Regions from separate parts of the Streptomyces sp. DSM 116793 genome, predicted to be linked through region 2. Evidence: riboswitches for the same ligand, from Rfam matches in the RefSeq annotation. Region 2 holds a riboswitch; the other holds the start of a gene.
What was found. Region 2 has a riboswitch for cyclic di-AMP ahead of ACSMXW_RS32695 (LysM peptidoglycan-binding domain-containing M23 family metallopeptidase). Riboswitches for the same ligand answer to the same signal wherever they lie in the genome.
Positions count from the first base shown of each region.

Region 1: it holds a riboswitch for cyclic di-AMP, as region 2 does, so the genes downstream of both, ACSMXW_RS28390 (M23 family metallopeptidase) here and ACSMXW_RS32695 (LysM peptidoglycan-binding domain-containing M23 family metallopeptidase) in region 2, are expected to answer to the same signal.

Region 1 is NZ_CM170494.1:7,230,967-7,245,893, forward strand. Features, by position in the region: gene ACSMXW_RS28375 (DNA gyrase/topoisomerase IV subunit A) at 1-1,665, opposite strand, end outside; gene ACSMXW_RS28380 (M16 family metallopeptidase) at 1,908-3,317, shown strand; gene ACSMXW_RS28385 (M16 family metallopeptidase) at 3,350-4,732, shown strand; cyclic di-AMP (ydaO/yuaA leader) riboswitch at 5,169-5,327, shown strand; gene ACSMXW_RS28390 (M23 family metallopeptidase) at 5,340-6,125, shown strand; gene ACSMXW_RS28395 (GntR family transcriptional regulator) at 6,473-7,135, shown strand; gene ACSMXW_RS28400 (HPr family phosphocarrier protein) at 7,764-8,045, opposite strand; gene ACSMXW_RS28405 (bifunctional acetate--CoA ligase family protein/GNAT family N-acetyltransferase) at 8,441-11,413, shown strand; gene ACSMXW_RS28410 (DUF5998 family protein) at 11,534-12,142, shown strand; gene ACSMXW_RS28415 (alkaline phosphatase family protein) at 12,142-13,326, shown strand; gene ACSMXW_RS28420 (VOC family protein) at 13,685-14,500, opposite strand; gene ACSMXW_RS28425 (sulfurtransferase) at 14,808-14,927, shown strand, end outside.
Region 2 is NZ_CM170494.1:8,285,855-8,300,781, reverse strand. Features, by position in the region: gene ACSMXW_RS32740 (MmcQ/YjbR family DNA-binding protein) at 419-778, opposite strand; gene ACSMXW_RS32735 (DUF742 domain-containing protein) at 954-1,319, opposite strand; gene ACSMXW_RS32730 (hypothetical protein) at 1,413-1,607, shown strand; gene ACSMXW_RS32725 (roadblock/LC7 domain-containing protein) at 1,610-2,044, opposite strand; gene ACSMXW_RS32720 (sensor histidine kinase) at 2,205-4,199, opposite strand; gene ACSMXW_RS32715 (MBL fold metallo-hydrolase) at 4,689-5,894, opposite strand; gene ACSMXW_RS32710 (carboxymuconolactone decarboxylase family protein) at 6,238-6,873, shown strand; gene ACSMXW_RS32705 (TetR/AcrR family transcriptional regulator) at 7,094-7,696, opposite strand; gene ACSMXW_RS32700 (SGNH/GDSL hydrolase family protein) at 8,098-8,901, opposite strand; gene ACSMXW_RS32695 (LysM peptidoglycan-binding domain-containing M23 family metallopeptidase) at 9,272-10,123, opposite strand; cyclic di-AMP (ydaO/yuaA leader) riboswitch at 10,127-10,285, opposite strand; gene ACSMXW_RS32690 (tyrosine-protein phosphatase) at 10,766-11,563, shown strand; gene ACSMXW_RS32685 (M1 family metallopeptidase) at 11,757-13,148, opposite strand; gene ACSMXW_RS32680 (MFS transporter) at 13,568-14,927, opposite strand, start outside.

The DNA of each region.
Region 1 (14,927 bases), 1.1 Mb from region 2:
CGCGGAGGAGACGATCACATCGTGCTTGGCGCGCTTGCCGCCCTCCGGGACGAACGGCTGGTCCGTCGCCGTACGGGCCAGCAGGCCGGTGGACGACAGCAGGACGCGGCACGGGTCGTCGGCCACCTGGAGCGGCACGGCGATCGCCGGGGCGTCCGCCGACTCCAGCAGGACCGTGCGCCGGTCGGTGCCGAACTTCTTGGCGACCGCGGACAGTTCGGCGGAGACCAGCTTCCGCAGCTCCGCGTCGGAGTCCAGGATGCGGGTCAGCTCCTCGATCTCGGCCCTGAGCCGGTCGCGCTCCGACTCCAGCTCGATGCGGTCGTACTTCGTCAGGCGGCGCAGCGGGGTGTCCAGGATGTACTGGGTCTGGACCTCGCTCAGGGAGAAGCGGTCCATCAGGCGCTGCTTCGCCTGCGCCGAGTTCTCACTGGACCTGATCAGGCGGATGACCTCGTCGATGTCCACCAGGGCGACGAGGAGTCCCTCGACCAGGTGGAGCCTGTCGCGCTTCTTGCCGCGGCGGAACTCACTGCGGCGGCGGACCACGTTGAAGCGGTGGTCCAGGTAGACCTCGAGCAGCTCCTTGAGGCCCAGCGTCAGGGGCTGGCCGTCGACCAGCGCCACATTGTTGATCCCGAAGGACTCCTCCATGGGGGTCAGCTTGTAGAGCTGCTCCAGGACGGCCTCCGGGACGAAGCCGTTCTTGATCTCGATCACCAGACGCAGGCCGTGCTCACGGTCCGTGAGGTCCTTGACGTCCGCGATGCCCTGCAGCTTCTTGGCGCCGACCAGGTCCTTGATCTTGGCGATCACCTTCTCGGGGCCCACCGCGAAGGGCAGCTCGGTCACGACCAGGCCCTTGCGGCGGGCGGTGACGTTCTCCACGGAGGCCGTCGCCCGGATCTTGAAGGTGCCACGGCCCGTCTCGTAGGCGTCCCGGATGCCGGAGAGGCCGACGATGCGGCCGCCGGTGGGCAGGTCGGGGCCCGGGATGTACTTCATCAGCGTCTCCAGGTCGGCGCCCGGGTACCTGATCAGGTGGCGGGCGGCCGCGACGACCTCGCGGAGATTGTGCGGGGGCATGTTCGTCGCCATGCCGACGGCGATTCCCGAGGCGCCGTTCACCAGGAGGTTCGGATAGGCGGCCGGGAGGACCTCCGGCTCCTGCTCCTGCCCGTCGTAGTTCGGGTTGAAGTCGACCGTGTCCTCGTCGATCGACTCGGTCATCAGGGAGGTGGCGTCCGCCATCCGGCACTCGGTGTAGCGCATGGCCGCGGGCGGGTCGTCATTGCCCAGCGAGCCGAAGTTGCCGTGCCCGTCGACCAGCGGCAGGCGCATGCTGAACGGCTGGGCCATGCGCACCAGGGCGTCGTAGATCGACGCGTCGCCGTGCGGGTGGAGCTTGCCCATGACCTCGCCGACGACGCGGGCGCACTTCACATAGCCGCGGTCGGGGCGCAGGCCCATCTCGTTCATCTGGTAGACGATGCGGCGGTGCACCGGCTTCATGCCGTCCCGCGCGTCCGGCAGGGCCCGCGAATAGATGACCGAGTACGCGTATTCGAGGTAGGAGCCCTTCATCTCGTCGACGACGTCGATGTCGAGGATCCGCTCCTCGAACGGGTCGTCGGACGGCGGGGTCTTCGTGCTGCGGCGGGCCATCGCTGCGCGGCTCCTTCACGGATACTGCCGGTACTGCCGGGACCGGACGAGGGTCTGACGCGCTCCATTGTGGACCGCCCCACGGACAACGCGGACCGTGACCCGGCCGGGCCCGGCCGCGACACCGCCGGAGCGGGAACTTCGCGAGGTGTCTGCACGCTTGCATACAGTGGGCGGACCGGCGCCCGTCGCCCGACACCCCGCAGGGGGTTTCCACAGCTTTCGCGATCGAAGGGACGTACATGCCCATGGGTCACACGGCCACAGCGCAGGCCGGCTCCGGCGGCCTGACAGCGACCGAGCACCGCCTGGCCAACGGCCTGCGCGTGGTGCTCTCCGAGGACCACCTGACCCCGGTCGCCGCGGTCTGCCTCTGGTACGACGTCGGCTCCCGCCACGAGGTCACCGGCCGTACGGGCCTGGCGCACCTCTTCGAGCACCTGATGTTCCAGGGCTCGAAGCAGGTACGCGGTAACGGCCACTTCGAGCTGGTGCAGGGCGCGGGCGGCTCCCTGAACGGCACCACCAGCTTCGAGCGCACCAACTACTTCGAGACCATGCCGGCGCACCAGCTGGAGCTGGCCCTGTGGCTGGAGGCGGACCGGATGGGCTCGCTGCTCGCCGCGCTCGACCAGCAGTCCCTGGACAACCAGCGCGACGTCGTCAAGAACGAGCGCCGCCAGCGCTACGACAACGTCCCCTACGGCACCGCCTTCGAGAAGCTGACGGCCCTGGCCTACCCGGAGGGTCACCCTTACCACCACACGCCGATCGGCTCGATGGCCGACCTGGACGCGGCCACCCTGGAGGACGCCCAGGAGTTCTTCCGCACCTACTACGCGCCCAACAACGCCGTCCTGTCCGTCGTCGGCGACATCGACCCGGAGCAGACGCTGGCCTGGGTCGAGAAGTACTTCGGCAGCATCCCCGCGTACGACGGCAAGCCGGCGCCCCGGGACGGCGCCCTGCCGGAGACCATCGGCCAGCAGCTCCGCGAGGTCGTCGAGGAGGAGGTCCCGGCGCGCGCCCTGATGGCCGCCTACCGCCTCCCGGAGGACGGCACGCGCGCGTGCGACGCCGCCGACCTGGCCCTGACCGTCCTCGGCGGCGGCGAGTCCTCGCGGCTCTACAACCGCCTCGTGCGCCGTGACCGCACCGCCGTGGCCGCCGGATTCGGGCTGCTCCGGCTGGCCGGGGCGCCCTCGCTCGGCTGGCTGGACGTGAAGGCCTCCGGCGACGTGGAGATCCCCGTCATCGAGGCCGCCGTGGACGAGGAGCTGGCGCGGTTCGCCGAGGAGGGCCCCACCCCCGGCGAAATGGAGCGCGCGCAGGCGCAGTTGGAGCGCGAGTGGCTGGACCGCCTCGGCACCGTCGCGGGCCGCGCCGACGAACTCTGCCGCTACGCCGTGCTCTTCGGCGACCCCCAGCTCGCCCTGACCGCCGTGCAGCGCGCCCTGGAGGTCACCCCCGAGGAGGTCCAGGAGGCCGCCAGGGCCCGGCTGCGCCCGGACAACCGCGCAGTGCTCGTCTACGAACCCACCGAAGACGCCGGGGACGCCGGTGACACCGCGGAGACCGGAGCGACGGGAGAGACCGCAGCGGCCGCGGGTGCCGCCGACAGCACCGACCAGGACGAGGAGGCGGCGAAGTGACCGAGGCCGCGACGTCAGAACAGGGCACGACGATGGACTTCCACCCCCAGCCCCAGCCCGGCGCGGCCAGGCCCTGGGCGTTCCCCACCCCCGAGCGCGGCTCGCTCTCCAACGGCCTGACGGTGCTCCGCTGCCACCGCCCCGGCCAGCAGGTGGTCGCCGTGGAGGTGCTGCTCGACAGCCCCCTGGACGCGGAGCCCGAGGGCCTCGACGGGGTGGCCACCATCATGGCGCGCGCCTTCTCCGAGGGCACCGACAAGCACTCCGCGGAGGACTTCGCCGCCGAGCTGGAGCGCTGCGGCGCCACGCTGGACGCGCACGCCGACCACCCGGGAGTGCGGCTCTCCCTGGAGGTGCCCGCCTCCCGGCTGCCCAAGGGGCTCGGCCTGCTCGCGGACGCCCTCCGCGCGCCCGCCTTCGCCGACAGCGAGATCGAGCGCCTGGTGCGCAACCGCCTGGACGAGATCCCGCACGAGATGGCCAACCCCGCCCGCCGTGCCGCCAAGGAGCTCTCCAGGGAGCTGTTCCCGGCGACGTCGCGCATGTCGCGGCCCCGGCAGGGCACCGAGGAGACCGTCGCCGCCATCGACGCCGGTGCGGTGCGCGCCTTCTACGAGAAGCACGTACGCCCGGCGACGGCCACCGCGGTCGTGGTCGGCGACCTCACCGGCACCGACCTGGACACGGTGCTTGCCGACACGCTGGGGTCCTGGACCGGTGACACCGCCGCCCCCCGCCCGGTGCCGCCGATCATCGCAGACGACCGGGGCCGTGTGGTGATCGTGGACCGGCCCGGCGCCGTCCAGACGCAGCTGCTGATCGGCCGGATCGGACCCGACCGCCATGACCGCGTCTGGCCCGCCCAGGTGCTCGGCACCTACTGCCTCGGCGGCACGCTCACCTCCCGGCTCGACCGGGTGCTGCGCGAGGAGAAGGGCTACACGTACGGCGTGCGGGCCTTCAGCCAGGTGCTGCGCTCGTCCGCGCCGTCGTCGCCCGAAGGGGCCGCCGGCGCCGCCATGCTGGCGATCTCCGGGTCGGTCGACACGGCGTCCACGGGCCCCGCCCTTGACGACCTCTGGAAGGTGCTGCGGGACCTCGCCGCCGACGGACTCACGGACGACGAGCGCGATGTCGCCGTGCAGAACCTGGTCGGCGTCGCCCCCCTCAAGTACGAGACCGCCGCCGCCGTCGCGGGCACGCTGGCCGACCAGGTGGAGCAGCACCTTCCGGACGACTACCAGGGCCACCTCTACCAGCGGTTCGCCGCCACGGGCACGGTGGAGGCCACGGCCGCAGTCGTCAGCGCGTTCCCGGTGGACCGGCTCGTCACCGTGCTCGTCGGGGACGCCGCGCAGATCGAGGAGCCCGTACGGGCGCTGGGGATCGGCGAGGTCACGGTGGTCTCCGGCTGACGGCACCCCGCACCCCGGACGTGACGGGACGGCGCCCCAGCGGTCTTCCGCGGGGCGCCGTCGCCGCGTACGGCCGGACGCTCGGCGGGACGCCGCCGGCTCGCCGCATACGGCAAACACACCCACCCGCCGCCCACCGCCCGGCCCCGCCGCACGCCGCATGCCGCCCGGCCGCCCGCTCACGGCGTACGCCCGCTCACTCCGTACGCCCGCTCGTCCGCGTACGCCCGTGCACCGCCCGCGCCTACCACAATCACCACCCGTGGCACCGGCAAACACCCCGAATTCACCCACCCGCTGTCCGAATTGACAGGAAGAAAGCCAGTCTGCCCCTGTGGCATGCGCTACAAAAGGGCTGATCTGTTTGTTGGTCTGGAGATGTCCCCTTTAGCGTCGGTCCGGCTGTTCGTCGGACCTGCGCCGCGCCCGCGGTGCCGGGCAGCCATCGCCGAGTCCCCACACGGCGCGAGCCGGGGGAGCCGGGGACCCAACATGTCCCGGGGTGAATCGGACTCCCTTCCCGAGGGGGTGTCCGTAGGAGACCTTCCTGCTCCGAACCCGTCAGCTAACCCGGCAGGCGAGAAGGAGGGAAAGGACCAGCCGCTTCATGGCGTTCACCCGTGTCACCGGGAAGCACCGCCGACCAGGCCGCCTCGTGCGCTCCACCGCGTACGCGGCAGGCATCGCCGCACTCACCGCCACCGGCGTCATCGGTGGCCTCACCGCAACCCCCGCACTCGCCGCGCAGCGGCCGCCCGAGGACGCCGGCCTGACCCGGGCCCTCCTGGCGGGCGCCACGACGGCCGACCGGATCGGCGCGCAGGCGGCCGCCCAGCGGCGGGCCGCCGACGAGGCCGCGGCCCGCCGCGCGGCCGAAGAGAAGGCGGCACGGACCGCGGCGCAGGCCAAGCGGAAGGCCGAGGCCAAGGTGGCCAAGCTCCGCACGGCCAAGAAGCGGGCCGCCCGCGCCGCGGTGCGCAGGAGCACCGGCTACACCGTCCCGATCAGCGGTTCGTACATCACCACGGGCTACCGGACGGGCGGCTCCCTGTGGTCCTCCGGCAGCCACACGGGCATCGACTTCCACGCGGCGTCCGGCACCCCGGTGCACGCCGTGAGCGCCGGCACCGTCGTCGAGGCCGGCTGGGGCGGCGCCTACGGCAACAACATCGTCATCCGGATGCACGACGGCACGTACACCCAGTACGGCCATCTGTCCTCCATCGGCGTCGCCGTCGGCCAGAGCGTCGCCCCGGGGCAGCGAATCGCCCTCTCCGGCGCGACCGGCAACGCCACGGGCCCCCATCTGCACTTCGAGGCCCGCACCACGCCCGACTACGGCTCGGACATCGACCCGGTGGCCTACCTCCGCTCCCACGGGGTCGACGTCTGATCACCGGGAACCACCGCTGCTCCCGTGGAGACGACTGAGCCCCGAGGCGACGGCTCCCCGCGGGGTGACGGCTCCCCGCGGGCGACGGCTTCCCCGGGGTGATGGTTGCCCCAGGGCCGACCACCGTCCCTTTGCGAACCGAAGCCGGGGACCGCCGAAAGGAAATACGGCAGCGCCCGGTGCCGAACGCCCGCCTCCTGACACCGCACCCGGCGGTGTCAGGACCGAGTCCAAAAAATACCCATGGTTCCCCGCCACCCTTCGGCAAATGCGGCTGTCTGCAATAGAGTCGCCGAACAGGCTTCATTGGGCCGCGTTTTCGCGGGGATCAAGGCGGAGGTCCGGTCATGCGCATTCCCGCGCAGTCGGTATGCACGGCCATCCGGGACGACATCGTCTCCGGCCTGCTGGAACGCGGCAGCCGGCTCACCGAAGAGGTCCTCGCACGGCGCTACGGCGTCTCGCGCATCCCGGTGCGCGAGGCGCTGCGCACCCTGGAGGCGGAGGGCTTCGTCGTCACCCGCCGGCACGCCGGGGCCTGTGTCGCCGAGCCCACCGAGCAGGAGGCCGCCGACCTCCTGGAGATCCGTATGCTGCTGGAACCGCTGGGCGCCGCCCGTGCCGCGCAGCGCCGCACCGAGGCCCATCTGAAGGTGCTCAGGGGGCTGGTACGCCTGGGCCACGACCGTGTCAGGCGAGGTCACGGCGAGGATCTGCGCTCGCTGGAGAGCTGGTTCCACGAGACGCTGGCCCAGGCCTCCGGTAGCCCCGGACTCACCTCGCTGCTCACCCAGCTCCGGCACAAGGTCTCCTGGATGTACACCGTCGACGTGACCGAGCGGCCCGCGGAGTCCTGGGCGGAGCACGCCGCGATCCTCGACGCCGTGGCCCGCGGCGACGCCGAACGGGCCCGCGCGGTGACCGCCGTGCACACCGAACGGGGCATCCCGGCACACCGCCTGCGCTTCCCCAGGACCCCCGCCCGCCCCGACCGCGTGAGGGCTTCGTAACACGCCGTACACGCGGCAGGGTACTGCCTTTAACAGGAACCCCGTAAAAACGAAGCTGGCGATGAATTCGTATACGGCCGGTATCCGTGCCGTGCACCATGTGTGGGCGGCGGCGGAATTCGCCGTGGCCGGTTATGCGTGTCGTGTGTGAACGCGTGCGATGGCGGGGCCTTCTTTCGGTATCCCGCAGGCGCCTTCTCATGTGCCTCTATGCATTGCCACAGCACATTCACCGGCCCGGAATGCGAAAAATCGACGCGCTCGGTCCGATGCACCGGGGCCGAACTCTCCGGGCCGATTCACCGAGGCCGCCGTACCGGGCCGCGGCACCGGGCCGAAGCACCGGGAGGGCGTGGAGCCCGGGTGTCCGGAGACGTGACCTGTATGCCCGAACAAGCCGCCTGTGTACTGAACAACCCGCCCATGATCCTGAACAGACCGCCCATGACCCCTGAACCACGCCACCATGCCTTGAACAACGCCACCATGCCCTGAACAACGCGCCCCTGCGCTGAACCACGTGCCCATGCCCGGAGGGCGCGCACCATGCCCGGAGAACGCGAAAGCCGCACCCACCGGAACGGAGGCGTCCGGCGGGCGCGGCAAGGGTGACGGGCGGCTGGAACCCTCAGACCGTCTCGGGCAGCTCCTCCAGCCCCTCGGAGACCAGCTTCGCCAGGCGGTCCAGGGCTGCGTCCGCGCCCTCCGCGTCGCAGGCGAGGACGATCTCGTCACCGCCCTGGGCCCCCAGGCCGAGCACCGCGAGCATGGACGCGGCGTTGACCGGAGCGCCGTCGCCCTTGGCGATGGTCACCGGCACGCCCGAGGCGGTGGCCGCCCGGACGAGGATGGAGGCGGGTCGGGCGTGAAGCCCCTCGGCCCAGCCGATGTTGACGCGGCGCTCAGCCATGGTGTTGCTGCCCTTCGAGTGTCTCGGAGTGTCCCGGCGTGTCCGGCAAGGGTCCCGTGCGTGCCGTCTGGCCGACGGCGTGGCGATGACTCCCGGTAGTTGTCTAGACCAGTGTCGCACACGGGTCCGGAGCGCCGGGGCGGCCCCACCGAACACGAGCGATGCCCCCGCGGCTCCGGCCGCGCTCCACCCGTGCCGTCCGCGGAAGTGCCCTCGCGCAGCGGCCCCGCTTCGCCCCGAGTCACCCGCGCCCTGGCCACAGCCCGCCCCGGTTCAGCCTGGGGCGCCCGCCCCCGCGCGCACTCCCGCCCCGCCCCCGGAGACGGCAGCCGCACACCCCGCCACCCGCCCCGTCCCACCCGGAGACACGCCCCCGTACGCCGTACCCTGACCCCATGCAGAGCCCGTCGGACCGGCACGCCTACCCCGCGCACTGGGAGGCCGACGTGGTGCTGCGCGACGGTGGCACCGCGCGGATCAAGCCGATCACCGCCGACGACGCGGACCGCCTGGTCAGCTTCTACGAGCAGGTGTCGGACCAGTCGAAGTACTACCGTTTCTTCGCCCCGTACCCCCGGCTCTCCGCGAACGACGTGCGCCGTTTCACCCACCATGACTTCGTGGACCGGGTGGGGCTCGCGGCCGTGGTGGGCGGCGAGTTCATCGCGACCGTGCGCTACGACCGCATCGACGGCGCACGCAGGGCGGCCGGGCAGCCGGCCGACGAGGCCGAGGTCGCCTTCCTGGTGCAGGACGCACACCAGGGCAGGGGGGTGGCCTCCGCGCTGCTGGAGCACATCGCCGCGGTGGCGCGCGAGCGCGGCATCCGGAGGTTCGCTGCCGAGGTGCTGCCCGCCAACACCAAGATGATCAAGGTTTTCACGGACGCCGGCTACCAGCAGAAGCGCAGCTTCGAGGACGGTGTCGTGCTCCTGGAGCTGGACCTGGCGCCCACCGAGGGGTCCCGCGCCGTCCAGCTCGCCCGTGAGCAGCGGGCCGAGGCGCGCTCCGTGCAGCGGTTGCTGCGGCCGGGCGCCGTCGCCGTGATCGGCGTCAGCCGGACCCCGGGCGGGGTCGGCCGCAGCGTGCTGGCCAACATCCGCGACGCCGGCTTCACCGGCCGTCTGTACGCCGTCAACCACGCCTTCCCGCCGGAGCTGACCTCGCTCGACGGCGTGCCCGCGGTCCGGGCCCTCACCGAGCTGGACGGGCCCGTCGACCTGGCGGTGGTCGCGGTGCCCGCGTCCCGGGTGCCCGAGGTGGCCGACGAGTGCGGGGCGCACGGCGTGCAGGGGCTCGTGGTGCTCTCGGCCGGCTACGCGGAGAGCGGGGAGGAGGGCCTCGAGCGGCAGCGGGCGCTGGTCCGCCAGGCCCGTTCCTTCGGCATGCGGATCATCGGCCCCAACGCCTTCGGCATCGTCAACACCGCCCCGGACGTACTCCTGAACGCCTCGCTCGCCCCACAGCTGCCACGGCCGGGGCGGATCGGCCTGTTCGCGCAGTCCGGCGCGACCGGCATCGCCCTGCTGTCCCGGCTGCACCGGCGCGGCGGTGGCGCGGTGGGCCTCTCGACGTTCGTGTCCGCGGGCAACCGCGCCGACGTCTCCGGCAACGACGTCCTGCAGTACTGGTACGAGGACCCGGACACCGACGTCGCGCTGATGTACCTGGAGTCGATCGGCAACCCCCGCAAGTTCACCCGCCTCGCCCGGCGCACCGCCGCCGTCAAGCCGCTCGTCGTGGTGCAGGGCGCCCGGCACGGCGGAAGCGCGCCCACGGGGCACGCCGTGCAGCCCACCCGGTTGCCCCACGCGACGGTCTCCGCGCTGCTCCGGCAGGCCGGTGTCATCCGGGTGGACACCATCACCGAGCTGGTCGACGCGGGCCTCCAGCTCGCCGGGCAGCCGCTGCCCGCGGGGCCCCGGGTGGCGATCCTCGGCAACTCCGAGTCCCTGGGGCTGCTCACCTACGACGCCTGCCTCTCCGAGGGGCTGCGCCCGCTGCGGCCCCGGGACCTGACGACGTCGGCGACCCCGGACGACTTCCACGCCGCGCTGTGCGAGGCCCTGGCGGACCCCGACTGCGACGCCGTGGTCGTCACCGTGATCCCCGCCGTGGACGGCGGACCCGCGGCGGACGGGGTACTGGCGGCGGCGCTCCGGTCCGCCGCCGCGGCCCACCCGCACAAGCCCCTCTCCGTGGTCCACGTCGAGCTGGGCGGCCTGGCCGCCGCCCTGTCCGCGGCCACCAGCACGGGCCCGCGCCGCCCCGCCCCGCCGGCCCGCGAGCAGCCGCCCGGGCCCGCCGAGACCACCCCGTCCTCTGACACCGCCGAGCCCGCCGAGCCCGCCGAGGCCCCCGAGTCCTCTCGTGCCCCCGAGTCCTCCGCTGCCGTCGAACCCTCTGCGACCCGCGACCACCCTGCCCCTGAAGCCGCCCGCGACCACCCTGCCCCCGAAACCGTCCGCGCCCCCGGCCCGGAGACCGCTCCCGACCGCCGCATCCCCGCCTACCCGGCAGCCGAGCGCGCCGTCCGTGCGCTCGCCGAGGCCGTGGGGTACGCGCAGTGGCGCCGCGAGGCGGCCGACCCCGGCAGGGTGCCGCACTACGACGACATCGACGCGAAGCGGGCCGCGGAGCTGATCCAGGACCTCCTGGAGCGTTCGGGGAACGATCCGCGCGGAGCCACGCTCGCCCCCGGCGACACCCGCGAACTGCTCGGCGCCTACGGCATCCCGCTCCGTGCCGCCCTGCCCGCGCCGGGCCCCGATCAGGCCGCGCGGGCCGCCGCCGAGCTCGGTTACCCGGTGGCGCTCAAGACCACCGCACCCCATCTGCGGCACCGCGCCGACCTGGGCGGCGTCCGGCTGGACCTGGCCGACGAGGAGCAACTCCGGCGCGCCTACACGGAGCTGACCGACACCTTCGGCAGCCCCGGGGAACTGCTCCCGGTCGTCCAGTCGATGGCGCCGCGCGGGGTCGACACCGTCGTGCGCGCCGTCATCGACCCCACCGCCGGAGCGGTGCTCTCCTTCGGGCTCGCCGGCGCCGCCTCCGAACTGCTCGGGGACATGGCGCACCGGCTGATCCCGGTCACCGACCGCGAGGCCCGTGCCGTGGTCAGGTCCATCCGGACCGCCCCGCTCCTGTTCGGCTGGCGCGGTTCCGCACCGGTCGACACAGCCGCCCTGGAAGAGTTGCTGCTCCGCCTCTCCCGGCTGGTCGACGGCCATCCGGAGGTGGTGGCGGTCTCCCTGGAGCCCGTGGTCGTGGCCACGCGGGGGGCGTCCGTACTGGGCGCGTCCGTGCGCCTCGCCCCGCCACCCGCCCGTACCGACCTCGGGCCCCGCACCATGGCCGCCTACTGAACGCGGCCGTCCGGCTCAGGCGCGCGGACCCGGGGCGTCCCGGGGCGAGCGCGAAGGCGCGGGGACGGGCCCGCGCACCGGGCCTCCTGGGGGACCTGAGGCGGCCCCCAGGGCCGTAGGATGGACGGCATGGCCAAGACCAGTACGACGACCCAGGGGCTGCGAGCGGCGATCGAGCGCAGCGGCTACTACCCGGCCCTCGTGGCCGAGGCGGTGGAGGCCGCGGTCGGCGGCGAGGGCATCGGGTCGTTCCTGGTCCACCAGGAGACCACCTTCGACGCGAACGAGGTGCGCCGCCATGTGACGGTCCTGGTGCTCACCGGCACCCGGTTCATCGTCAGCCACACCGACGAGCAGGCGGCGGACTCCAGCTCGCCGACGCCGTACGCGACCACCTCCACCGAATCGGTGAAGATCGGCCGAATCTCGTCGGTCGTGGTCAGCCGGGTCGTGGCGAACCCCGAGTCGTACACCCCCGGCACCCTGCCCCGTGAAGTGGTCCTGACCATCGGCTGGGGCGCCGTGTCCCGGCTCGACCTGGAGCCCGCGGCCTGCGGTGACCCCAATTGCGAGGCGGACCACGGCTACACGGGCAGCTCCACTGCCGACGACCTCAGCCTGCGGGTCAGCGAGGCGGGCGACGGCCCGGAGGCCGTACGGCAGACCCTCGCCTTCGCCCAGGCGCTCTCCGAGGCGACCACGGCCGCCGGCACGGACACCGGGCACTGATGACACAGCCCGCGCTGGATCCCGAGCCGCTCGCCGTCGCCTCCGCCCCGGTGCCGGAGTACGGCACCGGCTCGCTCGCCGACCTCCTGCCGACCCTCGTCGCCCACCAGGGCGTGCCCGGGACGTCCGTCGCGATCCAGGAGCTGGCGCCGGCCGACCGTGCCTGTGTCTTCCTGATCGACGGCCTCGGCTGGGAGCAGCTCCTGGCCCACCCGGACGAGACCCCCTGCCTGACCGCGCTGCTGAACAGCTCACGCGGCGGCACGGGCCGGCCCATCACGGCCGGTTTCCCCGCCACCACCGCGACGTCCCTCGCGTCGGTCGGCACCGGACTGCCCCCCGGCGTGCACGGGCTGCCCGGCTACACCGTCCGCAATCCGGAGACCGGCGATCTGATGAACCAGCTCCGCTGGCACCCGTGGACGGCGCCGCGCCGGTGGCAGCCGCACGCCACGGTCTTCCAGCGGGCCGCCGACGCCGGGGTGCACACCGCCCAGGTGTCGTCCCCCACGTTCGAGACCACCCCGCTCACCGAGGTGGCCCTCAGCGGCGGCACCTTCCACGGCCGGCTCTCCGGCGAGGAGCGCATGGACCTCGCCGCCCGGCAGCTCGCCGGCGGCGACCGCTCCCTCGTCTACACGTACTACGCGGACGTCGACGGCAAGGGGCACCGCTTCGGCGTCGACTCCGACGAGTGGCGCGACCAGCTCGCCCACGCCGACCGCCTGGTGCAGCGCCTCGCGGAGCAGCTGCCGCCGCGCAGCGTCCTCTACGTCACCGCCGACCACGGCATGCTCGACATCCCCTTCGACGAACGGCACCGCATCGACTTCGACGACGACTGGGAGCTGCGCGCCGGCGTCGCACTGCTGGGCGGTGAGGGCCGCGCGCGGCACGTCTACGCGGTTCCGGGCGCGGCCGGGGACGTGCTCGCGGTCTGGCGGGAAGTGCTCGGCGACCGGTTCTGGGTGGCGGCACGGGACGAGGCGATCGCCGCGGGCTGGTTCGGCCCGGCGGTCGACGAGCGGGTGTACGCGCGGCTGGGCGATGTGATCGCGGCGGCCAGGGACGACGTTCTTATCACCGCGAGCCGGCTGGAGCCGAAGGAGTCAGCCATGGTCGGCAACCATGGCTCGATGACGCCCGCGGAGCAGTTGGTCCCTCTGCTCGAGGTACGTACCTGAGGGGCGCTGCGGCGCCCCGGTCCGCCCGGGGCGGATCCGCAGTGAGGGCGCGTGCCCCCGCCGCGTGGGCGGCGCCCCCGTTGCGCCTGCGGCGGGCCTCCGGGCCGAGCCCCTTGCGGTCTCGTGTTCGGCCGCCGGGCGGGTGGGGGGTGGTTGCGCGGTTCCCCGCGCCCCTGGAGGGGTGGTGTCCCTTGCGGTCTCGTGTTCGGCCGCCGGCCGGTGGGGGGTGGTTGCGCGGTTCCCCGCGCCCCTGGAGGGGGGTGCCCCTTGCGGTCTCATGTCCTGCCACCGGCCGGTGGGGGCTTGGCGCGCAGTTCCCCGCGCCCCTACGGGGACGGGGACGGCCCGTACGTCACGGTCAGCCCGGTGTGCGTACCAGGGCGAACGCCGCCCCCTCGGGATCGGTGATGGTAGCCACCCTGCCGTACGGGCCCTCCTCGGCCGGTTCGACCACCTTGCCGCCGAGTTCCGCCACCCGCTCGGCCGCCGCGTCGACGTCCAGCGTCTCGAAGTACGTCATCCAGTGGGCGCCGCGGTCATGCAACTGCGCGCCCCCGACTCCGCGGACGGAGGCCACCGGACGGCCGTCCGCCGTGTGCAGGGTCAGGCAGTCGGGGCCCGCGGAGACGTTCGGCTTGTGCGTGCAGCCGAAGACGTCCTGGTAGAACCCGATCACCCGGGCCGACTCATGGGTCATCAGCTCCGTCCAGGCGGGCGCGCCGGGCACCCCGGAGGCCGGGTGGCCCGGATGGGCGGCCGCGTGCCGGATGCCGAACACGGCGCCGGTCGGGTCGGAGGCGAGGGCCAGCCGGCCCGCGGCGGCGGCGTCCAGCGGCCCGAAGCCGACGGTGCCGCCGCACAGCCGCACCTTCTCGGCGGTGCGGTCCACGTCGTCCGCGGCCAGATAGGGCGTCCAGGCGACGGGGAACCGGCGCTCGCCCGGGAGCTGCCCGATCACGGCGACCTCCCGGTCGTCCAGTAGCGCCTCGACGTAGTACCCCAGCGGGGTGGCGGTGGGCTGGGGCCGGAACTCCCAGCCGAACAGCGCTCCGTAGAACTCCTGGGTCGCCGCCAGATCGTGCACCAGCAGACTCACCCAGCAGGGCGTTCCCGGTGTCCGCCGGGGGTGCCCGGGGGCACCCAGTCTGCCGGTCGAACCCAGCGCCTCGGTCATCGTCACTCTCTCCTCGACCCTTCGTGGTGCCGCTTCGCTGCCGCTCCGTGCGCAGGGGAGTGGGCGCCGTGCCCCATTGCACCCGCACGCTCTGGAGCTGCTCGCCTTAACTGTTCGGCCCTTTTTCTGATTCTGTTCTGTTTTCTGACTGTTTCTTATTGACTCTTCTTTTCTGTTGAATGATCGGCGGATGTAGGTCAAGTGCACAGCGTGTGTCCACTCCAGTACGCGCCGTGGTCGCATCTGGTCGCCGAGCAGAGTATCCGCAGCGAGGCGAGGGGGCCACCCCATGCGCAAGGATGGCCTCATGGAAGCCATCATCTCTGCATCCGAACTCATGGCCGAATCTGCCGGTCCCAAACCTCCGGTCGTGCTCGACGTGCGCTGGCAGCTCGGCGGTCCCAGCCAGCGGCCGGCCTATCTGGAG
Region 2 (14,927 bases):
TCGCGAGCAGACCCTCACCGTCCGCGGGCAGCCCCCTACCGCCCGCCACCGGCCCGCCACCTGTCGCCGGCAGCCCGGCACCACTCGCCACCGGCCCGCAACCGCTCGTCATGGCTCCGTCGCCGCTGGTGGGCAGCACGGCGCCGGCGGCCGGCTGCCCGCCGGTGGTGGCGCCGGGGGTGCCGGAGCGTCCGGCGGCCCGGCGGCCCTCCGCCCGGGCCGGGGCCTCGGCCGGGTGGGCGCGGTCGCCTCCCGGGGCCGGGGTGTCCGGGCCGGGTGCGGGCGGATGCCCCGTACCGTGTCCTGTCATCTTCTGCGGTGTCCTCCCCCTGTGAGCCGACGGCCGCCGCGCGCCCGGCTCGCACCTGCATGTGTGATCATGCCATGCGGCACCGACAGCGCCCGGGGACGAACCCGGTCAGCCGCCGCCCGGCACCCCGAGCCGGGGGTGTGCCTCCAGCAGGCGGGGAGTGGCCGCCTGGCGCCAGGAGTCGGCGAGGATGTCATGCAGCTCGGCGGTGTCCTCCAACGCCGCGAGGCGCACCCGGACCCATGCGAAGCCCGCCTCGTGACAGGCGATCCAGAACTTCTCCGGCTCGGCCAGGACGAGTTCGTCCCGCTCCTCCTTGGGGCAGCGCACCGCTATGGACGTCTCGTCCTCGGGCAGGGTGGCGAACATCTTCCCGGCGACCCGGAAGGTGGGCATGCTCCACGCGGTCTTCTCCGCCGTGTCCGGCAGGGAGAGGGCGATACGGCGTACGTCGTCGGCGTCTGGCATGGCACGAACCGTAGCCAACGGCACTGACAATCGGCCCGCGACGGCGGCACGGCGAGGAGCGGACGAGGCGGGGCGGGTCGGGGGCGCTCCCCCGGTCCAACGGGCCTGCGCGGGCAGGGCGGGCGACTCCGGAGGTCTCTCCGGAGGCCTCCGCCGCGCGGTGGCGCGGGCGGCCTCAGAGCGTGCGGCGCAGACCGGCGAGCACGGCCTCCAGAAGGGCGCGGTCCGTGTCGCCGTGCCGGGCCGGGGCGCGCACGGCGAGGGCCCCGCAGTCGACGAGGTCGCCGATCAGCACCTTGGCCACGGCCACGGGCAGCCGGAGCAGGCCCGCGACCTCCGCCGCCGAGTGGGGCACGGCGCACAGGTGGACCACCTCCCGGTGCTCCGGGCCGAGCCGGGCGGGCGGCGCGCTGCCGGTGGCGGCCACCGAGGCGACCGGGCCGAGGTCGGTGGACGGCCTGGTGCGGCCGTTGCTGACGGTGTAGGGGCGGACGATCCGCCCGGCGGCGGCGTCGAGCCAGACGCCGTCGCCGCGCCGCACGCCGTCGTCACACCGGACCCCATCGCCGCTCCGGATCCCGTCACCGCACAGGAAACCGTCACCACACCGGGCCCTGTCCTCCCGCCTCTCCCCATGCCTTCCGGCAGCTTCGGCGCACACGGGGTGGTGTGTGCGATGGAGTGCGACGCCCGGCGCGTCCTGCGCGTCGTGCGGCGCGTCCTGCGTGTCGTGCGGCGCGTCCTGCGTGTCGTGCGGCGCGTCCTGCGTGTCGTGCGGCGCGTCCTGCGTGTCGTGCGGCGCGTCCTGCGTGTCGTGCGGCGCCGGTGAGGTCACGGCCGTACCGCCGCCGGCCAGGCCGCTGGGCGCCGCAACGGCGGCGCCAGGTACGGCCTTGCGGTCCCGACGAGCGTCGCCATCTCGAATCCCAGCACCGCGGCGTCGGCGGCCGGTCCGGTCAGGACGGCAAGGCAGGTGTCGGCGTCCACCGTGGAGACGCAGAGGAGCGCGGAGTCGAGCTCCACGACGACCTGGCGGACCGCGCCGCCGTCACAGAGCCGGCTGCCCGCGCTGCGGCTGAGCCAGCAGAGCCCGGAGGCCAGCGCGGCGAGGTGGTCGGCACGGTCGGTGTCGAGTCCGTGCACGGCCTTGACCAGCCCGTCGGACGAAAGCAGCACCGCGCTGCGGGTGTGCGGCACACGCCGGATCAGACCGGTGAGCAGCCGCTCAAGGACCCGGGTGCGGTCGGTCGGCGGATCGCTCGCCATCGGTGGGACTCCTTGCGTACGGGGAACTGCGGAGCGGGTGGGACGGGGTGGGCGGGTCGGGGCACGGGGCTGCGGCCGGGAGGAGGGACGGGAGGAGGGACGGCGGCGCTCCGGTGCGCGGCGCACGAGTGGGCGGCCCGGGTGAGGGGCGGGCGGCGTGTCAGCTCCCACCCGGCGTGCCGGCCCCTCCGGGCCGCGGGCCGGTTCGCGGCCCGGGCCCCGTGCCGGTCGCCCGCTGCGCCGCGCCGAGGCCGGTGCCGCGCCGGAAGGCGGCCATCAGCCCCGGAGTGGGTCGGGTGCTCCGCTCGCCACCCGGCCGGGTCTGCGGCGCGCCGTGCGGCTGCCGCGTCACGGGCTCCTGTGCGGGACGCCGGGGCAGGCGGGGGCGCTGCTCCGCGCGGGGGACATCCATGGGTACGCCGGGTACCGCCGTGGTCTCCTCCGTGGCGTGCTCGCGCGCCACATCGTCGGCCGGCCCGCCGGGGCGTGCGTGCGCGGGCGCGTCGGTGCCGTCCCGGACCCCGGCGGGGTGCGCCCGGGGACCCGCGGCGCCCCGAACCTCCACATCACCGGCACCGTCCACGTCCGGACGCACACCACCGTCCACATCACGTCGCACAGCACCGTCCACGTCCGGACGCACACCGCTGTGCGCGGCGCGGAGCTCACCCGGCCCCGCGCCACCGACCACCGCGGGACGCACACCGTCCCGCGCGTCCTGCCCCGTGCCGGCGTACGCGACCGGGTCGGACGGAGCCCGCGTGGGACCGGCCGTGAGGCCGGCCGGCACGGGCGTCTCGGCGAGCCGCCGGGCGCTCCCCCGCTCGATCGTCCGGGGTGCCCCGGGGCCGAGGAGGGCACGCGGGAGGACGAGGACGGCCTGGACGCCGCCGTAGACGTTGCTCTGCAGCCGGACGGAGATGCCGTGTCTGCGGGCCAGCCGGGAGACGACGTACAGGCCGGTCCTGCCGTGATGCAGCACACGGGTCGCGGCCGCGCCGGCCGGGTCGGTGAGCAGTGTGTTCATCCTGGCCTGCTCGCGCGGGGGCATGCCGAGGCCGCGGTCCTCCACCTCGATGGCGAGACCGGCGGTGACGGGGGAGACGCGGAGCATCACAGGGGTCCCCGGGGCGGAGAACACCGTGGCGTTCTCGATGAGTTCGGCGAGCAGGTGCGCAACGTCGGCGACGGCGTGGCCGCGCACCGAGCCGTCCATCGGCGGCACCAGCATGACCCGCGGGTACTGCTCGACCTCCGCCATCGCCGAGCGCAGTACCTCGGTGACGGGCACCGGGTGGGTCCAGCGGCGGCGGGACGCGGCGCCGCCGAGCACGGCGACGTTCTCGGCGTGCCGCCGCAGGCGCGTGGCCAGGTGGTCCACCTGGAAGAGGCTCTTGAGGAGGTCGGGGTCCTCGGTCTCCCTCTCCAGCTCGTCGAGGACGGCGATGCCGCGGTGCACGAGCGCCTGCATCCGCCGGGCCAGGTGGGCGGAGACGGCGACGGTGTGCGCCAGGTGCGCCGCGTCGGCGCTCCGCCGCACCGTGCCGCGCACGGCGTCCGCACCGCGGGCGCCACCCGCGGCCTCGCCCTCGCCCTCGCCCGCGTCACCGGACGGCCCCGTGGAGTGCCGAGCGGCCCGCAGCACGGCGGCGACGGCGGTGTCGTGCGCGCGGTCCAGTTCCGCCGCCAGCCGGCCCAGCTCGTCGGCCGCGCCGCTGTGCGGGGCCGCCTCGGGCGCCACCGGGCCGGACCCCGTGGGGGCGTCTGGCGCCGCGCCACGCCGCAGCGCCTCGACGAGGTCGTGCAGCTCGGCCTGTCCGCGCGCGGTGGTGCGCCGGAGCGCCACGATCCGGCCGGACAGGCCCGCCGCAACCCGGTGGGCGGCCAGCCCGGCGCCGGCCAGGACCAGCAGGGTCAGCACGGCGGCCCCGCCGAGCACCGCCCAGGGGGTGCCGGTCCGGGCGGTGGTGCCGGTGGTCGACGTGAGGACGAGGGCCGCGCCGAGCGCCACGGCCGCGGCGGGCAGCACGGCCAGCCCGAACAGTCTGGAGCCTATGGTCAGGGACGGCCGCCCGGCGCGCCGGCCGGGTCTGCCGTGCCTGCCGCCGCCCTCACGGTGGTCGGCGGAGGGGGCAGGGACGGGAACGTGCGCCATCGGAGTCCTTCGGTGGGTGATCCCCGCCGGGCGGCGGTGGAGGGGCATCAGGCTCGTGCGGCGCAGTGCGGGCGTGCGGCGCCGCCGCACCGGTCGGCAGGCACGTACTACGACCCTGCGCGATCCGGCGGACACACACGGTAGTTGTAGGCGCCGCTCCCGTGGCGGACAGTTCACGAACTCCGGTGGATAACGCCCTCCTCCGGTATGACCCCTCGCACACCAGCCCGACGACCACCACGTCAGCCCACAGAGACATCACGGCCCACGGAAGCCCCCTCCGACTCGGCCCACGGCCCGGGGCTCCCCGAAGGGGAGCGAGGAACTACGTGACAAGCCCACGACGACACCGCGAGCCCACGACGCACCCCGGTGGGCACCCCGGGGTCCGCCCGGGTCCGGGCCGTCCGGGCCCCGCGGCTCCGGCGCCCGGAAACCGCGCACACCACCACGAGCCCGGTCGGGACGGAGCCCGACCGGACCCCCGGATCAGCTCACCGCGGGTGCCGTCTCCGGCTCACCGGTGCCCTCCGTAGGCGTCGGCCCCTTCGCCCCGGCACCGTCGACCGCGGCCCAGCCCCCCTCCGGCGCCCTGGCCACCGCCCGCCACCACGGCTCCGCCGGCAGCTCCGCGGCGGTCGGCTCGAACGGCTCGCCCGGCCGCGGCAGCGCCGCCCGCGCCCCCGCGTCGCGCGCCGCCGCGAGGGTGCCCTCACCGGGCTCGGCCCACGGGTGGGGGGCGAGGTTGAAGGTGCCCCAGTGGATCGGCAGCATGACGCCGGTGGGCCGGCCGCCCTGGAGGTCGAGGTGCGCCCGCATCCCCTCCTCGGGGGTCATGTGGATGTCGGGCCAGAAGTCGCTGTACGCCCCGATCTGGATCATCGTGGCGTCGAAGGGTCCGTGTGCCGCGCCGATGTCCTGGAAGCCGGGGAAGTAGCCGGTGTCGCCGCTGTGGAAGATGCGGTGCCGGTCGCTCACGACCGTCCAGGAGGCCCAGAGGGCGTTCTGCTGGTTCCGCAGGCCGCGGCCGCAGAAGTGGCGGGCGGGTGTGGCCGTGAGCGTCACGCCCGCCACCTTGGTGGACTCCTGCCAGTCCAGCTCCCGCAGCCGCTCCCGGGGCACCCCCCACCGCTCCAGGTGGGCGCCGACCCCGAGCGGCACGGCGAAGAGGGTGTCCGTGCCGGCCAGCGTCTTTATGGTGGGCAGGTCCAGGTGGTCGTAGTGGTCGTGGGAGATCACCACGACGTCGACCGGGCCCAGCGCGGCCAGCGGAAGCGGGACCGGGTGCAGCCGCTTGGGCCCGATGAAGGAGAAGGGCGAGCAGCGCTCTCCCCAGACCGGGTCGAAGAGGACCCGGGTGCCGTCGATCTCGGCGAGGACGCTGGAGTGGCCCATCCACGTCAGCCGCAGGCCCGTGGCCGGCGGGGACGCGAGGGCGGCGGCGGTGCCTTCGTGCACGGGCACCGGGCGGCGGGGCGCGCGGCGGGCCCGTCCGTCTCTGCCGACGTAGGTGCGGGCCAGCTCCAGGGCGGAAGCGGAGGGGCGTGTGCGGGCCCCGACGGGGTTCCGGAACGAGCCGTCCGCGAAGTTCGGCGAGCTGCGGATGCGCTCGAGCCGGGAACCTGCCGGATCCGCGCCGAAGGCGGCGGGCCGCAGCGCGCGGAGCCCGGAGCTGAGGGAACGGGAACCGGTCACAGCGCCTCCTGATCGGTCGGAACAGCGCCCTCGCGAGCCCTGTCCGTGCCTTCGTCCATATGAACGTCCTGTGCGCCGTCGCCGTCCGCCCGCGGCGGCCACACGGCGGCGTCACCTTCCATTATGTGTTGCTCGGGTGACAGCGCTCCGGTTCAGAGGTTCCTGGGCCGAAGGAGCGGAGACCCGGCGGTGTGGGACCCCGTGCGCGGCGGGCGGAGCGGGCGGCCGGCGGCGTATGCGCTCCGGCCTGGTCGCGCGTGGGCCGCGCCCGTGATGTCACATCCGCGGCGGCCCGGTCCGTCGTACCGGTGACAGCAGATGGCACGTCCAGGAGGTGGACCTCATGGCCCGCGTTTCGCTCAGTCCGCGCCGCACCCTCTTCTTCCGCGTCATGGAGTGGTACTCGCGGCGCACGTACGGCAAGGTGCTCGATCCCGGCAAGGCCATGGCGCACAACCCGCGGCTGCTGTGGAGCTACCTCCGGTTCGAGCAGTCCCTGGGGAAGTGGAACCGGCTCGACGAGGATCTCAAGGTACTCGCGGAGATGGCGTCGGCGGCGGCGATCGGCTGCTCCTGGTGCATGGACTTCGGGTACTGGGTCGGCCACGGCCGCGGCATGGACCCGGGGAAGCTGCGTGCGGTCCCGCAGTGGCGGGACAGTGACCTCTTCGCACCGCTGGAGCGGGATGTCATGGCGTATGCGGAGGCGGTGTCCGCGACGCCGCCCGAGGTGACGGACGAACTGGCGGGGCGCCTCAGGGAGAGTCTGGGCGAGCCGGGGTTCGTCGAGCTCACGGCCATGGTTGCCGTGGAGAACCTGCGGTCCCGGATGAACTCGGCGCTCGGGCTGACCAGTCAGGGGTTCAAGGAGTTCTGCGATGTGCGGGACCGGGCGGCGGCCGGTGCGGCGGCCACGGCATCCGACGCCCGTTCCGGTGCCGGGCGGTCCGTCGGCTCCGGTGGAGGCACCGCCGGGTGAGCCCGGTCCCGGGCCGGGCCGGGTGTGCGGCCTTTCCGGTGCCGCGAGCCCGGGCGGGGGTGCCGCTTGAGGTCGTCAGGGAGTGCGGGTCTCGTCGTGGCTCGGCGCGACCGCACGGCGGAGCCGCACGTTGTCACGGGGCGGCGTCTCCACCGGGGTGCCGCGGAGTGTGCTGCTGGGCCTCTGTTCGTCGGCGGTCGCAGAGGGGGTGCGGACGGGCTCAGGCCTGCTGGTCCAGGTGTAGTTCCCGGGTGAGGGCCTCGTCCGCCCACCGGCGGACTCTGGACTGCGGGACGGCTCCGTCGTAGGCCGTCACCTGGACCGCGAGGCCGTCCAGGAGCGCCGTCAGCCGTTGCGCGGCCGCCGTGGGGTCGGGGCAGTGGAACTCGCCCGCGGCCACGCCTTCCGCGATCACTCCGGTCAGCGCCGCCTTCCACTGCCGGTCGAGCTCCCGGGCCACTGTCCGCAGCGCGGGCTCGCGCAGCGCGGCCGCCCAGGCCTCGATCCACAGCCGCCACCCCTTGGCGGGCCCGATCGGCGCATACCAGCGCACCGCGGCCCGCAGCCGCCGCACCGCCGTGGTGCGCCGCCGCACCAGCTTGCCCAGGCGCTCCAGGTCGCGCTCGGCGGCGTGCGAGAAGGCCGCGGCTACCAGCTTCTCCTTGGTCGAGAAGTGGTACAGCACGAGTGCGTTGCTGACGCCGAGGGACGCGGCGATGTCACCGATGCGCACGGAGTCCACTCCGCGCGCCGCGATCAGCTCCACGGTGGCGCCCAGCAGCTCCTGGCGCCGCTCCGCCACACTCAACCGCTCTCTCACCACCCGGTCACCCTAGTAGCTCGCCCAGCCCCCTGCCCTCAGCTTCCAAGACCCACACACCAATCCCGGCACAGCAGGCAAACACGACCAAACACCCCTGAGTGCACCGGAAAGGGGCGCAGGGAACGGTGCGACAGGCCATGACGAGATCCGTGGCCTGCGAGCCCCCGGCCCCGGGCACCCCTGAGCAGCCGGCCCGCCCGAAAGGGGGCCGACGAACGGCCCGTGGCATGCCCGAGAAGGGGCGGGGCTGTGACATCGCGCGACTCCGCCGCGTGGGCGCGACCAGCCACGACGAGGCCCGCGGCCTTCGACGCGCCCCGGGTACCCGGGCCGGGCTCCGGGGGGGAGCCGCCCTCCGCCAGGCGAACGCGGGCCCCGCTGACCGGAACCCCGGCCGCCCCCTACGCAAGCGGCAGCAGATCCGGCCGCTTCGCCACCGCGTGGTCCCCGGACGACTCACCGCGCAGCCGGCGCCCTATCCACGGCACGAGATACTCACGGGCCCAGTGGATGTCGTCCCGGCGGAGTTCCAGGACGGTCCGCGGCGGCAGCGGCGGCCAGGGACTGTCGGGGTCGCCGGGGACGTCCAGGCCGAGGATCTGACCCGCCCGCAGCGCCACCCGGCTGTGGCCCTCGGTCGACAGGTGCAGCCGGTCCGCCACCCAGGCCCGCCGGTCCTGGACGGACTTGAACGACCAGAGGTCGAGCACCGGGCATCCGAACCGGTCGGCTATGGCCCGTACGTGGCCGTTATAGGTGGCGATCTTGCCGCGCAGCCGGCGCAGCACGGGCACGCCCCGGGTGTCGAAGCCGGTGGTCACCATGACGGTGCCGACCGCGGAGGTGAGCTCGGCGACCGCCTTCTCGAAGCGCTCGGCGACGTCGTCCGGGTCGGTGCCGGGGCGGATGATGTCGTTGCCGCCCGCACAGAAGGTCACCAGGTCGGGGGCGAGTTCCCTGGCCCGGGGAACCTGGTCCGCGACGATCTGGTCCAGGAGCTTGCCCCGCACGGCGAGATTGGCGTACCGGAAGCGGTGGCCGGACGCGTGCTCGTCGAGCAGGACCGCCAGCCGGTCGGCCCAGCCGACGAAGCGACCGTCGGGTCCCGGGTCCCCGACGCCCTCGGTGAAGCTGTCGCCGAGGGCCGCGTACGAACGGATCACCGCCGCGCCGGAAGGTCTGGAGCGTGTCGACTTCTCTCCCACGTCGCATCATCCTCCCCCTCACCCCTCGACCTACGCGACCGTAGCCATGGGTTGACGACGGGTGAGATGCGCCACCGTCGGGCCGCACCGGGACCGTGCGGGAGGGCCACGGGAAGCCATGCCGGAAGGCCGGCACGAACGCGCGCCGGACGGGACCCAGGCCGTGCGGCGGGCGGGGCCGGAGGCCGTTGCCCCCGGCCCGGCTCAGGGCGTGCGGGAGACCCGCGGAGCGCCCGAGCGGGGGCCCACCGTCCCCTGGTGGGCCCCCGCTCCTGAGGAGTCCGCAGTCATGGCGTCCGCGGCACCGGGAGCCGCGCGGGCACCCGGAGTTGTGCACGGTCCCCGGGGTCATACCCCGGGGACGGGCCGGTCAGACGTTGACGCCGTGCGAGCGCAGGTACGCCAACGGGTCGATGTCGGAGCCGTAGTCGGGCGTGGTGCGGATCTCGAAGTGCACGTGCGGGCCGGTGACGTTGCCCGTCGCGCCGGAGAGGCCGATCTCCTGGCCCTCCTTCACGGTCTGCCCGGCCGAGACCTTCAGGGCCGACATGTGCGCGTACTGGGAGTACTTGCCGTCGCTGTGCTTGATCACGACCTGGTTGCCGTAGGCGCCGCCCCAGCCGGCGGTGACGACGGTGCCGTCGGCGATGGCGTGCACCGGCGTGCCGGAGGGCACGATGAAGTCCTGTCCGGTGTGGTAGCCGCTGGCCCACATGCTGCCCGCCTGGTGCCACGGCGTGCCGAGGGTGGCGCCGTCCACCGGCAGCGTGTAACCGGAACCGGAGGTCTGGTCGGCGGTGTCGGTCGCCTTCGCGGCGGAGGACCGGCCGGTGGAGGTGCCGGCGGCCGACGGCGCGGAGGTGCCGGCCTTGGACGCGTGAGCACCGGGCCGGTGGCCCAGCACCAGCTTCTGGCCCGGGTGGATCATGTCGGGGTCGCTGCCGACGACCTTGTGGTTGAGGCGGTACAGGTGCTTCCAGCCGCCGCGTACGTGCTTCTTGTGGGCGATCCTGGCCAGGGTGTCGTGCGGCTTGACGGTGTACGTGGCCACCGCGGCCTTCTTGCCGTCCGCCTGGTGGACGTGGCCCGCGGCCGGGGCCGCGTGCGCGCCCGTGGCGGCCATCAGGGGCAGGGCGAGCGCGGCGCTGCCGGTGCCGGCAACGGCGAGCTTGCGGGTGAGACGCTGGGACTTGGGACGACGGTGCTTACCCTTCGCGGGCATGACGCATTTCCTCTCCGGCGCCTGCGAGGTGAGCTGTCGGGTTCGGGCTGGAGATGCCCGGCCGCGGTGTGTCCGCGGCTTCACCCCTAGCCGTTCCGGAGTGCGGACCGGCGTACTGCGTGCGGTTCCCCCGCTCCTGCCAGGCGTGGGTGGGTGTCCGGTTCCCGGGCGGTGGCAGGACTCGGCGTCCGCCCGGAGTGAGCGTGACGCTAAGCGAACCGGAATGACGATCACAACCCGCAGGCCACCGCCGTGTGCCCGCTATACGGACATTCCCAAGATCCATCGCCGGGTCGGCGGTCACCCTGCGTCGCACGACGGGCTTCCGCGCGCCCCAACGGGATTGCGATCGCGAGGAATTGCCGCGCACCCGGCCGCCACCCACCGTCACGACTATGATCCTGCTCACGGCCACCCGCGCCAGGCATCCGCATTCCAGGGCCACTTGGGCATACGTTGCCATTTCGGGCAGATGCCGCATCACGGGATGGCCGCGGCACTCGCTCCGACGGGGCCGGAGTCCAGGTCGGCCTGTGGCCCCTGCCTCGATCACCGCACGGAAGATCACCGCGGACCGGGTGCCGTATCGTCGGCAGCGCGCCCCGTCGGTGAGCGGCGGCGGCACGACCGGGAGGAGCACCCGTGACGCAGCAGGTCCCGTCCACCGAGCCGGAGCTCACCGGCGTGCGCAACTTCCGCGACCTGGGCGGCCTGCCCACCGTCGACGGCCGGCGAGTGCGGTACGGACGGCTGTTCCGCAGCGGCCACCTGGCCCATGCCACGGAGGACGACGCGCGCTACCTGGCCTCCCTGGGGCTGCACACGATCTTCGACTTCCGCAACGCGGCCGACCTCCAGCTCGATGGCAGGGACGTCGCACTGGACGGCGTCCGTCATGTGAACATGCCGCTGACGGACCCGGCGCACGGCGCCGAGTTCTGGACGATGGTCCGCGAGGGCAGCCTGGACGAGCTGCGCGGCCTGCTGGACGACGGCAAGGCGGCGCACCGGATGGTCACGTCGTACCGGCTGATGGTGCGCACCCGCACCAAGGAGCACGGCAGGGTGCTGCGCGCGCTGGCCGACGGCAGCGTGCCCGTGCTGATGCACTGCGCGGCGGGCAAGGACCGCGCCGGCCTGTCCATCGCGGTGACACTGCTGGCGCTGGGGGTCGAGCGGGACGCCATCGAGGCGGACTACCTGAAGTCGAACGCCACGCACCGCCGTTACAAGGTGCACCGCAGCAGTTCCTCGCCGGACGCGATGTCCGCCGAGGTCATGGAGCTGCTGTCGCCTCTCTTCGACGCCCGCGCGGAGTACCTCGCCGCCGCGTTCGACGAGATGGAGAAGAACTGGGGCGGTGTGGAGGGCTACCTGGCCGACGGCCTGGGCGTCACACCCGAACTGCGCGAGAAGCTGTACGAGCGGCTGCGCGACTGAGCCCACCGGGCTCGCCCGCCCGCCCCACGGCAGGGCGGGCCACCACCGCTCCCGAGCCGGCACGCCACCGGTGCACACACCGCCGACGCGGTGGAGCGCCGCTCTCGTGCACGTGCTCCCACGGCTCGGCGAGGCCGGGACCGAGACCCTTCGGACGTCGGGCGCCGGTCCCGCTTTCCGGCGCAGCCCCGGACTACGGCTGGGCGGGTTTGCCCGCGGTGTAGAGCCAGGTGTGGAAGAGGTCGCCGAGGTTCTTGCCGGACACCTGCTCGCTGAGCGCGATGAACTGGGCGGTGGTTCCGTGGCCGTAGCGGTGGCTGCGGGCCCAGGTCTTCAGGATGGTGAAGAAGTGCGCGTCGCCGACGGCCGTGCGCAGCTTGTGCAAGGTCATCGCGCCTCGGGTGTAGACGGGCGAGGCGAAGATGTTCGCGCCCTCGCCGGGATTCCCGGTCGGGAAGGCCCACAGACTGTTGGTGGCCGGGCGGGCGTAGTAGCCGTCGAAGCGGGCCTGGGCGCTCTGCCCGCCGTGCTGTTCCTCCCAGAGCCACTCCGCGTAGGTGGCGAAGCCCTCGTTGAGCCAGATGTCCTGCCAACTGGTCAGGCTCACGGAGTCGCCGAACCACTGGTGCGCGGTTTCGTGGACGATCGTGCCGACATCCGGCGCCCTGTCGTAGAGCGGCCGCGTCTGCGTCTCCAGGGCGTAGCCCACATCCGGGGCGTGGTCGACGATGGCGCCCGCGGCCGAGAAGGGGTACGGACCGAAGAGGTTGCTCTCCCAGTCGAGGATCGCCGGGATCTGTGCGAGTGCCGGGGCGGCGTCGGCCGCCTCGCGGGGGTCCACCGCGTTGTAGACGGGAATGCCCGAGGCGGTGGTGTACCGCTGGACGTCGAACTTCCCGATCGTGGCGGTGGCGAGATAGGAGGCCATGGGCTCGGCCTGGCGCCAGCGGAAGGTGGTCTTTCCTCCCCTGGTCCGCTGTGAGGTCGGCACGCCGCCCGCGACCGCGGTGTATCCGGCCGGCACGGTGATCTCGAAGGTGTACGAGGCCTTGTCCAGAGGGTGGTTGTCGGCGGGGAACCAGGACATGGCGCCCTGCGGCTCACCCGCGACGAACGCGCCGTCGTCGGTGGGGATCCAGCCGTCCGGGGACCCGTCGGGGTCGGTGACGTTCTCCGGCACGCCGCCGTAGGAGACGGCGACGCGGAAGCCCTCCCCCTTCCTGAGCGACTTCGCGGGCGTGATGACGAGTTCCTGCCCCTCACGCGTCCATCGTGCCGTCCGTCCGTTCACCCGTACGCCGCGCACCGTCAGCCCGGACAGGTCGAGGTCGAACGTCTTGAGGTGCTGGGTGGCGCGTGCGGTGATGTCTGCGGTGCCGTCCAGCCGCCGCGTGACCGGGTCGTAGGCGAGGTCCAGATCGTAGTGCCGGGTGGTGTAGCCCCCGTTCCCCGCGAGCGGGAAGTAGGGGTCGCCCTGGCCCGGTGCGCCGCGGCCGTCCACGGCCGCGGCCGCGGCGGTGCTCTCGGCCGTCAGGGGGGAGGAGACCACCGCGAGGACCGCCACGGCGGTGCCGAGGAATCGCATCCGGGCGGACCTCCGGCGCGGACGGGCGGGGCAGACCTCTGTGTGGGCAGCGAGCACGTGCACTCCTGGAACGAGGCGGCGGGGTCCGGGACATGATCACGTCAACGTGGCCACACCTTATGGCGCGGCTCTTCCGGCGACAAGACATCCAGGGTGATCGGACCGACCGGAGACGATGCGTCCGGGCTCGCTGTCGCACGCTGTCCCCTGACTGGCTGGGCCCGGTTGACGGGAGGTGGGGGCGCCGGGAGGTGCACACGGTGTCAGGCGCGAGTCAAGCGACTTGGCACGACGGAATGGGAGTGCGCGGGCCCGGCGTCCGAGTGCCGCACCGAATCCGAGTGCCGCACCGAAAGCGCGCCGGATCGGGCCGGGGACTCGCGCCCGGACCGCCGGGGGCAGTGCCGGGCGCGGGTCGTTCAGGCGCCGCCACCCTGCGTGAGAGGGGCGTCCGGGTTCCTCTGCGTGCCCTCTTCCTGGATGACGGGGAAGCGGCGCGGCGCGACGAACAGCAGCACCAGCACGGTGAGTACGGCGGCCACGGCGGCGCCCAGGAAGACGCCGTCGACGGCGGAGTCCACGGCGCGGCGCAGGTAGTCGGCGACGGCCGCGCTCAGCGAGCCGGGGTCGCCGAGGGGGCGCGACACGGAGTCGAGGTCGCCGGGCAGTTCGAGCCCGTGCGCGTGGGCGAGCCGCCCGGCCAGGATGCCGTTGGCGATGGCACCGAAGAGCGCCGCGCCGGCGCTCTGGCCGATCTGCCGGTTGAAAAGGATCGACGCGGTCGCGGTACCGCGCTCCGACCAGCCGACCGTGGACTGGACGCCGATGATCAACGGGAGCTGGAAGAGGCCGAGTCCGCCGCCGAGCACCAGCATCATCAGCGCGGGCTGCCAGGCCTGTCCGGGGAAGGGCAGGAAGGGGAACGCGAACAGGGTCAGCGTGGCGACGGACATGCCGGTGACGGCGGTGAGGCGGAAGCCGATGCGGTTGTAGACACGGCTGGAGAGGGCCGCGGCGATGGGCCAGCTCAACGTCATCGCGGACAGCACGAAGCCGGCCGGGATCGGGCCGAGACCGAGCACGGACTGCGCGTAGGTGGGGACGAACACGGTCGGCGCGACCGACAGGAGGCCCATGGCGCCGAGCGCGAGGTTCACGGCGGCGATGGTGCGGCGGCGCCACACCCAGCCGGGGATGATCGGTTCCGCGGCCCGCCGTTCGATGACCACGGTGGCGAGGACGAGTGCGGCGGCGCCACCGAAGAAGGCGAGGCTCGGGGCGGAGAGCCAGGGCCAGGCCACACCGCCCTGGACGAGCGCGGTCAGCAGCAGGGCGCCGGCGGCGAAGACGGCGAGCGCACCGGCCCAGTCGATCCGGGGCCGCTGGACGGGTGCGGCTTCCTTCGCTGTCCTGGTGCCCGCGCCGGGGGCCGTGGCGCGGGAGGGTTCGTGCAGGTGCTTGACGATCAGCCACAGCGCGAGCGCGCCGATCGGCAGGTTGATGAGGAAGATCCAGCGCCAGTCGAGGTAACCGGCGAAGAGGCCGCCGACGGCGGGGCCCGCCACGGATGAGGTCGCCCAGACCGTGGACAGCCTGGCCTGGATCTTGGGGCGTTCCTTCAGGGGGTAGAGGTCCGCGGCGACGGTCTGCACGGTGCCTTGGAGCGCGCCGCCGCCGAGTCCCTGCACCACACGGAAGGCGATGAGCGCGGCCATGTTCCACGCGGTGGCGCACAGCAGGGAGCCGATGACGAACAGGACGATGCCGACGACGAGGACG